One region of the Arthrobacter sp. 05L428 genome, then DNA from elsewhere that is predicted to be linked to it. Evidence: riboswitches for the same ligand, from Rfam matches in the RefSeq annotation. Region 1 holds a riboswitch; each other region holds the start of a gene.
What was found. Region 1 has a riboswitch for cyclic di-AMP ahead of AC1DH3_RS09085 (NlpC/P60 family protein). Riboswitches for the same ligand answer to the same signal wherever they lie in the genome.
Positions count from the first base shown of each region.

Region 2: another riboswitch for cyclic di-AMP. It lies ahead of AC1DH3_RS05285 (hypothetical protein); the one in region 1 lies ahead of AC1DH3_RS09085 (NlpC/P60 family protein).
Region 3: another riboswitch for cyclic di-AMP. It lies ahead of AC1DH3_RS08230 (aggregation-promoting factor C-terminal-like domain-containing protein); the one in region 1 lies ahead of AC1DH3_RS09085 (NlpC/P60 family protein).

Region 1 is NZ_JBFTNW010000003.1:97,516-102,136, reverse strand. Features, by position in the region: gene AC1DH3_RS09105 (molybdopterin-binding protein) at 1-671, opposite strand, end outside; gene AC1DH3_RS09100 (DUF6457 domain-containing protein) at 668-955, opposite strand; gene mobA (molybdenum cofactor guanylyltransferase) at 939-1,649, opposite strand; gene AC1DH3_RS09090 (HNH endonuclease) at 1,740-2,240, opposite strand; gene AC1DH3_RS09085 (NlpC/P60 family protein) at 2,484-3,248, opposite strand; cyclic di-AMP (ydaO/yuaA leader) riboswitch at 3,512-3,670, opposite strand; gene AC1DH3_RS09080 (M23 family metallopeptidase) at 3,817-4,621, opposite strand, start outside.
Region 2 is NZ_JBFTNW010000001.1:1,133,911-1,138,531, reverse strand. Features, by position in the region: gene AC1DH3_RS05290 (dihydrofolate reductase family protein) at 2-559, shown strand; gene AC1DH3_RS05285 (hypothetical protein) at 643-1,416, opposite strand; cyclic di-AMP (ydaO/yuaA leader) riboswitch at 1,421-1,586, opposite strand; gene AC1DH3_RS05280 (hypothetical protein) at 1,788-2,042, shown strand; gene AC1DH3_RS05275 (DNA alkylation repair protein) at 2,045-2,656, opposite strand; gene AC1DH3_RS05270 (Ig-like domain-containing protein) at 2,773-4,621, opposite strand, start outside.
Region 3 is NZ_JBFTNW010000002.1:391,677-396,297, reverse strand. Features, by position in the region: gene AC1DH3_RS08235 (glycosyltransferase family 39 protein) at 1-1,223, shown strand, start outside; cyclic di-AMP (ydaO/yuaA leader) riboswitch at 1,458-1,638, shown strand; gene AC1DH3_RS08230 (aggregation-promoting factor C-terminal-like domain-containing protein) at 1,637-2,359, shown strand; gene AC1DH3_RS08225 (VOC family protein) at 2,493-2,870, opposite strand; gene upp (uracil phosphoribosyltransferase) at 2,968-3,603, opposite strand; gene AC1DH3_RS08215 (phosphatase PAP2 family protein) at 3,628-4,443, opposite strand; gene AC1DH3_RS08210 (nucleoside deaminase) at 4,543-4,621, shown strand, end outside.

The DNA.
Region 1 (4,621 bases):
CCGAGGACCGGCAGGGCGTCGTGACCGGCGAGGGCGGCCAGGGCCAGGTGCGCGGGGTTGAGCACGGCGCCGGCCTTTATCAGCACCTCTCCGGCGGCGGCTTCCTCCGCGGCCTTGCGGATGTGTTCGCCGTTGCGGGGTTCCCCGGGCTTGGCGCCACCGCCCAGTTTCAGGACCGGCAGCCCGTCCTCGTCCGGGGCGATGACGCCGCTCTCGCTGCGGAGCACGGCTTTCGCACCCGGCGGGATCAGTCCTCCGGTGTTGATCGGGCTCGCCTGGTGCGGGGCCAGCCGCTGGCCCGGCTCGGCCAGGATCCACGGGCCGCTGCCGTTGACCGCCCAGCCGTCCATCGCGGAGGAGGCGTAGTGGGGCATGTCATGCAGTGCTGTCAGGTCCTCGGCCAGCGTCCGGCCCAAGGCGTGCCGGAGCGGAATGGGCGAGGACGGGATGGGCACGGCGCAGTCGAAGGCCAGTTGCCGGGCTTCCTGCCAGCTGTGGGCGAGATGCCGGTGCGGCGCCTCCCCGACGGCCGCGGCGCCGTCGTCGGCGTCATCGTCGTCGTGGGCGTTATTGTCGACGGAGGCGTCGGCATCCGGTGGCGCGGCGGACGGTTCGGACACGGAATCGTCGTCCTCGACGCCGCTGCTGCCGTCAGGGGGCTCCGGGGTCATGCCCCAGAAGCCTCGGCGGCGGCGTACTCCTTGGCGAGCTTCCGGGCCACGCCCATGGCGGCCTGCATTGACACGCTGTCCGGCGCCTGGCCGGATCCGGACGCCAGGCCGGCGGCGAAGCCGGCGATGAAGGTGGTCAGCGGCGCGGCCGGCCGGACGACGGAGTGGGCGGCCACACCGGCCAGCCCCAGCACTTCGTTGATGTCGATCTCGACATCTTCGAGCTCAAGGGCCTGGAGCAGCGCACGGCACCAGTCTTCAAGCGTTTCATCCTGGCTCTTCACCGTTTGCCTCCAAAGTTGAGTTGGGCCCCAGCGCCCCGGACGGGCCCGGACCGGGCGTGGACACCCCCATGGCGGAGGCGTCGTCCCAAGTGTCCACATCATCGGTGGAACCCTCCGGAACCGGAACCTGCCGCAGCTCAAGACTAGCAAGGAGGGAGAAGACCGAGCCCCCCTCGAGGGCGTTCCGCCGCGCCGCGTCGGCGACGGCGTGTTCTAGCGCGGCCGTGCCATAAAGTCCCACGAGGGGTTGCAGGCGGCCGTCCGCCGAAACGGCCACGAACCCGTCGACGGGGCTGGCCGCGGCGTCACCCGGGGCATTGGCGAGGACATCAGCCAGTGCGTCGAGCAAGGCGCGGACGGCGTCGGCCACGCGGGGCATGTCGCAGGCCAGCACGAGGGTCAGCGAGGCCGCGCCGGCCGCGGCGGGCTCCCCGCGCCCAACGGCGGCCAGGGCGGAAAGGCCGGCGGCGATCGCGGCGGCGGGTCCGCCAAACGGCGGGTCCTCGCGGCAGCCGAGCACATCTGGTGGGAAGTCGCCGGGGTCGGGGCCGACGACGACGGTCCGGCGGGCGCCCCGGGCAGCCTGCAGTGACCGACTTAGCAGGGTGCCGCCGTCGACCGTCAGCAGGGCCTTGGGTACGCCGCCAAGCCTGGCGGACCGGCCCCCGGCGAGTACAACAGCGTCGAATTCCACCAGCCCAGCCTAGCCGCATCGGCTTCACCGCGGCCGGGTCAGCCCGCGACGCCGGTGCGCCTGCTCAGTGCGCCTGCCCGGTGCGCCTGCCTAGTGCGCCTTTTCGGGGAGCAGGAACGGATCCCAGGCGGGCGTCGGCTTCTCCAGTTCCTTGATCTGCCAGATCGTGCCCTTCGGCGGCCCGGGAACGAAGCCCAGCTTCCAGCCCATTTCGGCGGGCGTGTGGTCTCCCTTGGCGTTGTTGCAGCGCAGGCAGGCCGCCACCAGGTTCTCCCAGGAATCCGCCCCGCCCCGCGACTTGGGGTGGACATGGTCGATGGTGTGGGCAGCCTTGCCGCAGTAGGCGCAACGGTGGTTGTCCCTGCGGAGCACTCCCCTGCGGCTCACGGCCGTCAGGGTGTTGTAGCGCGGCCTGATGTACCGGTTAAGCAGGATCACCGTCGGTCGGCCGAGGATATCCTGCGGACCCACCACGGGGTCATCCCCCTCGGCCACCACGCTGGCCTTCCCGGTCAGTACAAGCACCAGCGCCCGGCGGAAGGTGACTACCGCCAGCGGTTCATATCCAGCATTCAGAACGAGAGTGCGCATCCGCATACCTCTTCACGGCCGCACCCGCCAGGGGCACGAGGGCCGGCTGCCCTGTGCATGGTCGGGCTATGGATCGACACCACAAGAGTAAACACCGAAGGCCCGGATTGCCGAATTTTTCTTTGCCGGGCTTCCCGGCCGCGCGTCGGCGGGCGGGCGCGAGCGAGCCGCAAACTGCAAAGGACCCCTGCCGCGAGGGCAGGGGTCCTTCACAAAGCTTCAGGCGTTAGACGCGCCTAAGTCCTAGCCGCCGACGCGGATGAAGACCGGGCCGGAGCCCACGTTGACGCTGTACAGCGCGGTGGTGCCGCCGTTCCAGCCGCCATGGACGGCCATGCCGTTGCCGACGTAAACGGCGATGTGGGCCATGCCCATGCCGCCGTTCTGGTAGTAGGCGAGGTCGCCCGGCTGGGCCTCGGCGGCGCTCACGGTGCGGCCCAGGGACAGGTAACCCGCCGGCCAGCCGTGGTAGTGGACGCCCACTGCGGCCAACGCGTTGGTGGCCAGCATGGTGCAATCCTGGGAGACACCGATCTGTGCGTAGGCAGCAGCGGCGATCGAAGCGCCCATGCCGCTGACGGCGGCCGGAGCCTTGGTGGCCAGCGATGCGGTGACCGCGGTGCCGGTACCAGTTCCGGTACCGGTGACGGCGGTGTCCGCTTCCTGGACGTTGACGACGGGCTTGGCCGCCTCGACAACGGGAGCCGGCGCGGTGGTGACAGCAGGCTTCTCGTAGGAGATCGCGATGCTGGAGGCCGCGGAGATCGTGGCCGGTGCGTTGGACTGTACTTCCATGGCCGAAGCGGAAGTCGATTCACGCTGAACGTTGGTCTCGGCAGCGTTGGCTGCGATACCGCTGGTCAGGACCAGGCCGGAGGCTGCAGCGATAACCGCGGCCTGGCGACCCATACCACCGGCGTTGTCGCCGACGGCCTTAGCAATGACAGCCAGCGAGTTGGTCTTGGTGACCTCCGCGCGGTGGCGTGCAATGGTTGCACGAGTAGTCATTCAGTTCTCTCTTTCGTGATCCTTGGGTCCGCGCTGCTTGCAGGCGGGACTGAGGACGCTCCGGCATCTTGGGGGTACGCCGGATCGCCCCGAAACGGGTTTCTTAGCGAAGGGTGTACTGCGAAGACGCGCCAAAAGCGGGAACTGCGTTGTGTGATCCAGTCCGGGCGCCGGCAAGGGCGGCACGGAGCATGGAATTCAGCGGGCTCAACTGAGCCTCGCCAGCGCGAGAACGCGCAGCATTGTGGCGTGAAGACACGAAAGTAGCCTCTCCCAATGCCTACGAGGTGAGCTGTCGGATTCGGATGGGAGTCACCCGGCCGCGCTGCTTCCTGGGAAGCTTTGCGACTTAACCCCAAGGTCTTCTTGCGAAGACCAAAATTGGTTCCCCCGCCCCTGCCAGACGATGTCATGCGAACGGACCTTGAGCGGTGGCAGAGTTAGGCAATCCACTCAAGAGCGCCAACTTCGGAGAAGTTGGCGTGCTTCATACGGTACAGCAGTTGGGACTCAATGTCACATTCAGATCACGGCGTGTCACAGAAATGCGAGTGGTCCCTCGGCTTGGCTAAAGCCAGCCGAGCGGGTCAACAACTTCCCCGTTGACCATCACCTCGAAGTGGAGGTGGCAGCCGGTGGAGGCGCCGGTGGTCCCGCTCATCGCCACCACATCGCCACGTGAGACCTGCTGGCCCACGTGGACGTCGGAGGACGACAAGTGGTTGTACGTGGTCTCCAGGCCGTTGCCATGGTCGATCACGACCCGGTTGCCGCCCCCGTAGGGGTGCCAGCCGGAAAAGGTTACGGTGCCGCTCGCGGCGGCATGTACAGGAGTGCCGCACTGGGCCGCGTAGTCCTGGCCCCGGTGGAATTCCCCGACGGCTCCCGTGATGGGACTGACCCGGTAGCCGAACGGCGAGGCCGTGACCATGGAATCCAGCGGCGCCCCGAGGCTGCCCGCGGAGGCTGCCCGGGTGATGCTGCCGACGGACTGCGCGCTCAGCAACTGCTTGAGCTTGCTGTCCGGGTCACCCTTGGTGGTGACGGCCGTGCGGTTGAAGTTGATTTCGGCGGCCGGGGCCTTGACCTCGGGCTGGGCCGCCGCGGAAACCGAACCGGACCTGGCCGCATCGGTGGCCATCACGGGGCCGGTGGCCGGAACTGTAACGGTGAGGACCAAACCCGTGGCGGCCAGGGCAATGCCTGCCTTCTGCCCCACGCCGCTGACAGCGGCGAAGTCTGTTACCTGACGGAACGCGCTGCGCCGGCCGCGGCGCGCTTCGCGGTGCGCGTCACGCGGGCGCTCGTCGAGGACGACGGCGGCCGGGCGTGGCTCCGGAGCGGGACCGGTCGCACGACGGCGGCCCCTGACG
Region 2 (4,621 bases), on a different contig from region 1:
CATGCGAAAGATCATTCTGGCCCTCCAGGTCTCCCTCGACGGTTTTTTCGAGGGGCCGAACGGAGAGATTGACTGGCACATGGTGGACGAGGAGCTCCACAGCCACTTCAACGAGCAACTGGCCTCTATGGGCGCCTTCCTGGACGGCCGCGTGACCTACGAACTGATGGCCGACTTCTGGCCGACGGCGGACCAGGATCCGTCCAGTACACCGGCTATGGTCGAGTTCGCCAAAATTTGGCGGGACATGCCGAAGATTGTCTACTCCAGGACGCTGGAACGGGCCGACTGGAACACCACGGTGGTGCGCGACGTCGTCGCCGATGACGTGCTGGAACTGAAGGCGCAGCCCGGCGGCGACTTGGCACTGGGCGGGGCTGACCTCGCCGATACCTTCCGCCGGCTCGGGCTCATTGACGGGTACTGGATTTATGTCCACCCGGTGCTGATCGGGCGGGGGAATCCCTTGTTCAAGTCAGCAGACGACAGGACCGCGCTCACGCTCGCCGGCACCCGCGCGTTTGGCAACGGCGTCGTCCTGCTGCGGTACGCCGTCTGAGCTCACCGGCCGGCGTAAACGTGCGCAAAAGCCGGTGGCCAGCTGCCGTTTAGCAGCCGACCACCGGCCCTGGAAAGAGGTTCTTACGCTTTTTGCTGTGCGCTGGCGCGGACGAAGGTCACGCCACCCGTGGCGGTCAGCCAGGACAGCGGGTGCTTGATCGTCTGGTTGCTGCCGTTCATGCCACCGCTGATGGCCATGCCGTCACCGGCGTAGATGGCGACGTGGCCGGACTGGACGATCATGTCGCCGGGCTGCGGGGCACCCACAACCTTGCCGTAGCCCATGAACTGCTGGGGACCGAGGTCGCCCACGTGGATACCGGCCGCACCGAGGGCCTTCTCAACCATGGCGGTGCAGTCCTGGGTGATGCCGATCTGGCTGTAGGCGGCCGAAAGCATCGCGGCGTTGGCTCCGCCGGCTGCCGAGGCAGGTGCCACGGCCGCCTTCGCCTGAACGCTGACCTGCGGCGCTGCCGGCGCGAGCACCGGAGCAGGGGCAGGCGCGACAGCCGGAGCGGCGGCAACCGCAGGGGCGGTGACGGGCTTAGGCTGCTCGATCACGGGCGCCGGCGTGGTAGCGACTGCCGGGCGGGCGAAGCTGATCTGAACTGCGGAATCAGCGGTAACCGGCGCGGAGACCTTGCTGCCGACGTCAACCGACGAAGCCGGGGCGGTTTTGTTTTCGGCCGGGGCAACGGCTGCATTGGCTGCCATTCCGCTCGTGAGGACGAGGCCGGAGGCTGCGAAGATTACTGCGGCCTGACGACCGATGGTGCCTGATTTGCCCGAGAATGCTGAGGCCCGTCCGGCGGATGCGTCGGAACGATGGCGCGCAGAAGTAATGCTTGAAGTCATGTTTGTAGCCTCTCCCAATGCCTGCGAGGTGAGCTGTCGGATTCGGATGGGAGGCACCCGGCCGCGGGCCCGTCAATGCGGGCGCTGTGCGGCTTCACCCCAAGACCTGCTAAAACTGCAGGTCAAAAGTGGTTTCCCCGTCTCTGCCAGAAAGGTTGCATTCGGATCCCAGGCCGCGGCAGAGTTAGGCAATCGGCTCGGGAGCGCCCGTATCGGAAACAAACAGGCACCCATCTACGGTAACGGGCCCGGGCGGGAATGTCACATTCAGATAACGGAGCCGTGTCCTGGCGCGGAAGAAAGCCTAGGACGCTGCTACCTGCCAGCCATAGGATGAGGGCACCCAGCATTCCCCGAGCGGAGGCCCCGTTATGAACAGCCACTGTGTCGCAATTTGCCAGCTCAGCGATCAGCCGCAGGAGGATTTCGACGTCAACACAGAGCTGCTGGTTCTCGAGGGAAAGGAAATCCACGTAGCCACGTGGGACGCGGAACCGCGCGACGGCGGCTTCGATATCCACGTCCTGAATGACCGTGTGGACGCGCTCGGTTTTATGGTGGTGACCGACTGGCAGTTCCTCGACGGAAAGGCGTATGCCGTCGTGGAGCGCCGGCCCGGCACGTAGCGCTACTTCGCCATCCCGGAGGTGACGGCAGCGATCGCCTCCCTCACCAGACCGGCGTCGTCCGGGGTGCCCGACTCCGCCAGCCCGGCCTGGCGCCGGTAACGGTCCCAATCCCCTCCACCGGCCCGTAGCTCGCGGAGCGGCGCCATCAGGGCCGCCCGCCGCAGCCAATCGTCCGGGTCCTGCAGCCAGCGGCCCAGCACGGTTTCCGCGCGGGAACGGTTTTGGCCGTCCAGTCCCGCAATCAGCGGCCCGACGACATCGGTCGCCAGCGGATCGGCCAGCTCGCGCAGGCGCGCAGTCCGCAGGAAACCCTCGATCCGGGTCAGGTCCGAATTGTCCAGCAGGGCCAGGCTGGACTGCAGCAGGACGACGGCGGCAAGGCGGCGTTCGAAGACGGGCACCTCCCACAACTCCGAGCTGAGGGCGGTGACATCGTCGCGGCCGAGTGACCGGTACCGGCGCAGCGCGTCGCGGACAGTGCCGCGGACGGCGCCAACCGAGGAGCCGTAGCTCCCCAGGCCCGGGCCGTATTGCGCCTGCGCTTCCTCGGCCCGCTGCCACGAGCTCTCACGCAGCAGCGCCGCGTCAATGAAGTCACCGGCCTCGCTCATGGATCCATTCTGTCGTGCGGGGGCCGGCTTGGCCTAAGCAGCTGCGTCCTCCCGCGGGAAACCGTCGGCGAGCGCAGTGTCCTACGCGGACCGCTGGGGCCCGGGACTCGCACGCGCTAGCCGGTCACCAGTCTGGTTGAGCTATTCCAGGTCAACCGCCCGTGCTGGAAGTCCGAAGCCCGGCCCACGGACACTGCGTACTCGTCCCGGGTCGGATATCCCAGACGTCCCCTTTCCCTGCCGAGGGCCGTCCACTTGGCACGGATCGCACCGAGGACGTAGTGCGACCCGGTCTTCGCCGACCAGTAGATCGATGCACCGCCCGAGCCTGTGAAGTGGCTGTAACGCCCCACGCCATCGGGGGTGCGCGTCTCGTCTGACGTCGGATAGCCCAGCAGCCCCCGTTCCCTGCCCAGGGCCGACCACTTGGCACGGACCGCGCCCGTGATGAAGTGCGCCCCGGTGCTTGGCGTCCAGTAGATCGATGAACCCCCCGAACCTGTGAAGTGGCTGTAACGTCCCACGCCATCAGGGGTGCGCGCCTCGTCCGACGTCGGATAGCCCAGCAGTCCCCGTTCCCTGCCCAGGGCCGACCACTTGGCACGGACCGCGCCCGTGATGAGGTGCGCCCCGGTGCTTGGCGTCCAGTAAATGGATGCCCCGCCGGAGCCGGCGAAGTGTTCATACCGCCCGATCGTGTCCGGGGTTGTCAGCTGGTCGGTGGTGGGGAACCCCAGGACGCCGGCAGCGCCGCCCGCGGCCTTGTAGCGGGCGTAGATCGCGCCTGCGACCCAATGGGCCCCGGTGGACGGGGACCAGCAGATCACACCCTTGGTGTAGTCCTGGCATTTCCCTGCCCCCACCGGGTACTCCAATGTCAGCGACCTGCCGAGGACAGACCGCGGGTCACCGGCATTGGTCTGGTACGCCTTCAGGCCAATGGGATCGTCGACGCCCATTCCGGTGAGCATAACTTTCTGTGCTCCTTGGCCGTCGTCCGCGGTCAGCAGGTAGTAGGTGTCGGCGGTTCCGGCCTGACCGACCACCGTCGGCTTGAACGTCACGCTCTGATGTGCGGACTCTCCAGGCGGGATCACCAGGCCTTCCGAGATTGGAACGGTGGTGGAGAATACACCCTCCGGCGCCTTGGCCTTGGTGATCGTCAGGGGGATGTTGCCAGTGTTAGTAATGGTGAAATCCCGGGTGGCCGCAGCGCCGGCAGGCACATCACCAAAGTCCAGGGATGCCGGCAACTGCAGATGCGCTACGCCCGACACGGCGGTCGCCGTCACCGGTACCGTGAGCGATCCTCGGTCGCTCGTGATGAGGAGCTGATCAGCCACCGGGGTTGCCGTCGTCGGACTGAAGGTGACGGACACCGGAACGGAAGTAAGGGGTTGAATCTTCTGTCCCACGGCCGGCAGCGTGGCCGGGTCGACCGCAAGCTGGGCGTTGCCCGGCAAGGTGACGCCGGTGATCGTGGCGACGCTCGTGCCGGTGTTGACCACGTTTACGGTCTGGCGACTGCTGGTCTGGGTCGGCACGTCGGTGAATACCAGGGTGGGCGGCGTTGCCCCCAGTCCGTCCTTGGTGCCGACGCCGTGAACCCCCAGAAGGTCCGTCTCGCCGTCGGAGGTTTTGACGGTCAACGTCCCGTCGACCTGTCCGGCTACGGTCGGCGAGAAGGTGACCGGGACCGTCATGGTTCCGCCTTTGGCAAGCGTCCGGGGCAGTGTGAGGGCCTCGATCCCGAACGGCGCAGGTGCTGCGACGGAACTGACCGTAACAGCCCTGCTGGCGGTGATGATCAGGTTCCCTTTCACGGTGGTGCCTACCGCGGCGGTTCCCAGGTCCGTGTTTGTCGCCCCAACCGCTGAGGTCGTCGGGGCACCGAAGCCGATCACGTGCCCGTCCCGGGTTCCCACGTAGACGCGCCCGTTGTCAGTGGCAACCGTGGAAAACTTG
Region 3 (4,621 bases), on a different contig from region 1:
TGGCGCTGTTCCAGCTCACTCCCGCCTCGGCCCGGCCGTACATGGCGGGGTCGGAGACCAACAGCTTCCTGGAACTCACCTTCGGCTACAACGGCCTGGGCCGGATCACCGGGTCCGGCGGCGGGATGCCCGGTGGAAATGCCGGCGGCCCGGGCGGAAACGGCAACGTGGGCTTCGGCGGCGCGGCCGGGATCACCCGGATGTTCGGAACCAGTTTCGGCGGTGAAGTGTCCTGGCTGTTGCCGGCGGCCCTGGTTCTGCTGGTGGCAGGTTTGTGGTTCACCCGGCGCGAGGCCCGGACCTCCGCCACCCGTGCCGCGCTCCTGCTCTGGGGCGGCTGGCTGCTGATCACGGCAGGCATCTTCAGCGTCATGAGCGGCACCGTGCATCCGTATTATGCCGTGGCACTGGCCCCCGCCGTCGCGGCCCTGGTGGGCATCGGCTCGGCGGAACTGTGGCGCGGCCGGACCCACTGGCCCGCTCGGATGGTCCTGGCCGTGACGGTGTTGGCTGCCTCGGTCTGGTCCGCTGTGCTCCTGGGCCGCGACCCGGCATGGCTGCCCGGGCTCCGGGTGATCGCCGTCGTCCTGGGCGTGCTGGCCGCCGCGGCGCTGCTGCTCCGGGTGGACAGCCTGGCAGCGCTCCCGGCCCGGCTCCGCAAAGCCGCTGCGGCCGGCGTCGTGGTCCTTTCGCTGCTGGCCGGCGGGCTCGGGACCACCGCCTGGACGCTGGCGACGGCGGCCCAGGCGCATTCGGGGTCAATCCCCACCTCCGGGCCCACCGCGTCCGCGATGGGCGGCGGCTTCGGGGCGGCGGGCAGGCCGGACGGCGACGGCGGGATCGCCGGTTCCAGCGGGGCGGCCGCCGGCGGGCCCGGCGGACCCGGCGCGGATACGGCGTCGGCTGAGCTGACAGCGTTGCTGAAGTCCTCCGGCGCCAAATGGTCCGGGATTGTCTCCGGCGCCACCCAGACCGCCAGCCTGGAACTCGCCACCGGCACCAATGTGATCGCGCTGGGCGGCTGGAACGGCGGCGACCCGTACCCCACGCTCGAGCAGTTCCAAGCGATGGTGGACCGCGGCGAGATCGGCTACTTCATCTCCGGCGGCATGGGCGGCCTGGGCGGGGGCCGCGGCGGCAACTCCGAGGTCGCCAGCTGGGTCGCTGCCAACTACCAGGCCCAGACCGTGGGGAACGCCACCGTGTACAAGCTGGCGAAGTAGGCTCCTCTCCCCGCTTGCCTCCGTCTCCGCCGCGCCGTTTCGACGGTTCCGTGCCCGCTMGATGCTTACCGGCGTCGAGCGGGCACGGAACCGTCGAAACGGGCACCCACGCGGCGGCCGTGAAGGCAAGACGCCGCTCCGCAGCAGGGGCCAGCCGTTACCTAAATGTGACATCTGATTGAAAGTCCGGTACCGTTTTAGGGTGCGGCCATCGATCTGGCCGCGTGTCCGGGCTGACGCCAAACTCTGCCGCTACCCGGATTCCCATGGACCAGGCAGAGACGGGGAACCCAGAGTTCCCGGGCATTCTGCATCCATGCACCCTTGGGGTTAAGCCGCCACGTCGAGATTCCGTGCGGCCGGATTTCGCATCCGAACCCGACAGCTAACTCCGTAGGCGTTGAGAGGCGAACATGACTGAAATCAAGGCACCCACGCGCCCAGAAGGCGCTAAACGCACGTCCGACGCCGAGCGCGCGCGCCACCGCGCCGAGCCGGCGAAGCACACTTCGAGCCCGTCCCGGCCCCGTGCCCGGACCAATGGCAAGCGCGCCGCCGTCGTAGCCACCGCTTTCGCCGTCCTGCTGGGGGCAGGGGCCGCGGGCCAGGCCTCCGGCACTGCCGCGCATACGGCCGAAGCGTCGAAAGACACTGCCGCGTCCCTGCAGACCCTGGACTTCGAACGCGTCGGCAGCAACACGCCCACCTCGCCCGCCCCGATGAGCGTGGAGGCCCAGGCCTCCAAAATCAAGCCCGCCAAGGCCCCGGCGGCCAAGGCGCCGGCTCCGGCTGCCAAGGCGCCTGCTCCCGCGAAGCCGGTCGCCATTGACGACCCCGCCGGTGCGCAGGCCTACGCCGCCTCTCAGCTGCCCGCCCACGGCTGGGCCCCGAGCGAGATGCAGTGCCTGATGAAGTTGTGGACCAGGGAGTCCGACTGGAAGACCACGGCTACCAACGCCAGCAGCGGCGCTTACGGCGTGGTCCAGTCGCTGCCCGCCGAAAAGATGGCCAGCGCCGGCGCCGATTACCGGACCAACTACCGGACCCAGATCAACTGGGGACTGCAGTACGTGCAGGACCGCTACGGTTCACCGTGCGGCGCCCTGAACTTCCACTACGCGAACAACTGGTACTAAGCGCGGCCGAGGCTGCAAGCCATGAGTGAGGCCCCGGATCTTGGGATCCGGGGCCTCACGTGCGCCTGCCGCGTGCGCCTGCCGCCGCGCCGCCTTCGGAATACGGGCCGCGCTACGGAACCGCGCCGCCGCGCTAGCCGTTCGGACGGTTGGGGATGTACTGCACCCCCCATTTGTTACCGTCGGGATCGGCGAAGTAGACGAAATGCCCCCAGTCCTGGACATCGATGTCGCTGACGTCCACACCGTTGTCCTTGAGTTGCTGGTGCGCCGCCTGGATGTCGCTGACGACCAGCTGCAGGCCGGGGGCGGTGCCGGGCGGGGCGTCGTTGAGGCCCTCGCCGATCGCGATCGAGCACCCGGAACCCGGCGGGGTCAGCTGGACGAAACGGATGCCTGGCGTGGGCCGTTCGTCGTAGTCGGCGTTGAAGCCGACCTTGTTCACATAGAAGTCCTTGGCCCGGTCCACATCCGACACGGGGACAAACACGAGTTCAAGTTTCCAGTCCATGGGCACAGGCTAGTCCCGGACGCCTTACGCCGGAACCCTTGACCGCGGGGACGTTTCAACCGCCCTACCCGCGAGGGGCAGCGGTGCACGCCGGCGGCTAGACCGCGATGCCGTACAGGCGGTCTCCGGCGTCGCCCAGCCCGGGCACAATGTACGACTTTTCATTGAGCTTCTCGTCGATGGAGGCCAGCACGATGGTCACGTTGGCGTCCGAGAGCTCTTCTTCCAGCTTGGCCAGGCCCTCCGGGGCGGCCAGCAGGCAGATGCAGGTGACGTCCGAGGCGCCGCGCTTGAAGAGGAACTTGATCGCCTCGCGCAGGGTGCCGCCGGTGGCGAGCATCGGGTCCAGGACGAAGATCTGCCGGTCTGTCAGGTTCTCCGGGAGGCGCTCGGCGTAGGTGATGATGTCAAGGGTCTCTTCGTCCCGGGCCATGCCCAGGAAGCCTACCTCGGCGGTGGGCACCAGCTTGGTCATGCCCTCCAGCATGCCGAGACCGGCGCGCAGGATCGGAACCACCAGCGGGGTGGGCTTGGTGAAAGCCGTGCCGACGGTGGTGCTGACCGGCGTCTCGATGGTCACCGGCTCGGTGCGGACGTCCCGGGTTGCCTCATAGGCCAGGAGCGTGACGAGCTCCTCGGTGAGCTGGCGGAAGACCGGGGACGGGGTGTTCTTGTCCCGCAGAACGGTGAGTTTATGGGCGACCAGCGGGTGGTCGACAACGAGAGTGCGCATGGGTCAAAACTACCACCCGGACCTTCAGGACCGTCCCGCGGGGTCCGGGGTATCGGCGTCGGCGGTCCGCTCCGCGGTGCTGCCCTTGCGGCCGCGGGCGGGGGCGCCGTCGCGCAGGTGCGCATCGTTGTCGAACGTCGGCGCGGGGCCGGTGTGTTCCCGGTGCCGCAGCACATGGAACAGCCTGTGGGCCAGGATCACGATCCCCACCCAGCCCAGCCCCAGGGCCCAGCCGAAGATCACATCGGTCATCCAGTGATGGCCCAGGAAGACGCGGCTCATGCCCATCGCAAGGATGAAGATTGCACCCGCGGTGATCAAACCGACGCGGGCTATGGTGCGTCTGACTTGCAGGCAGGCGAGGTAGACCACGAGCCCGATTACCACGGTGGTGTTCAGCGTGTGGCCGCTGGGGAACGACGGCGACGTCTCGTAAGGCGGCACCGCGTCCGCGAAGTCGGGGCGGGCCCGGCCGATCAGTTTCTTGCCCACCGTTGTAGCGGTGATCGACACCGCGGCGGCTCCGCCGATCAGGATGAGCGGCCGCCAGGTCCGCGAGACCCAGATCAGCCATGCCGTCAGGATGCTGGCCAGGATCGGCATGCCGATTCCACCGCCAATATTGGTGAACCCGGTGACGAACGCGTCCAGGCCGGGACTGCGCAGCTGTTGCATGAACCCCAGCGTGGGCTTGTCGAGGCTTGCCAGGCCGGCGTCGTCCACGACGTTGTCGTAGACTTCCGCGCTCGTCAGCGCCAGGGCGACGACGACGACGCCGCCGATCAGCATGGTGATCCACAGTGCGGCATAGGGCACCACCCACTTTCCCCAGCGCCGCATCAGCCAGCTCTCAGTCTTGGTGCTCAATGCCCTCTCCCGACTTCCCGGTGCACCCGCTTAAGTGCACAGCTTGCTTAGGGTCGAAACTATCATTGAGCCATGACTACCCCCGAGCCACGCCATGCGGAATGGATGGGCCTGGCCCTTGCCGAGGCGCGCCGGGCGCTGGCCACCGAGG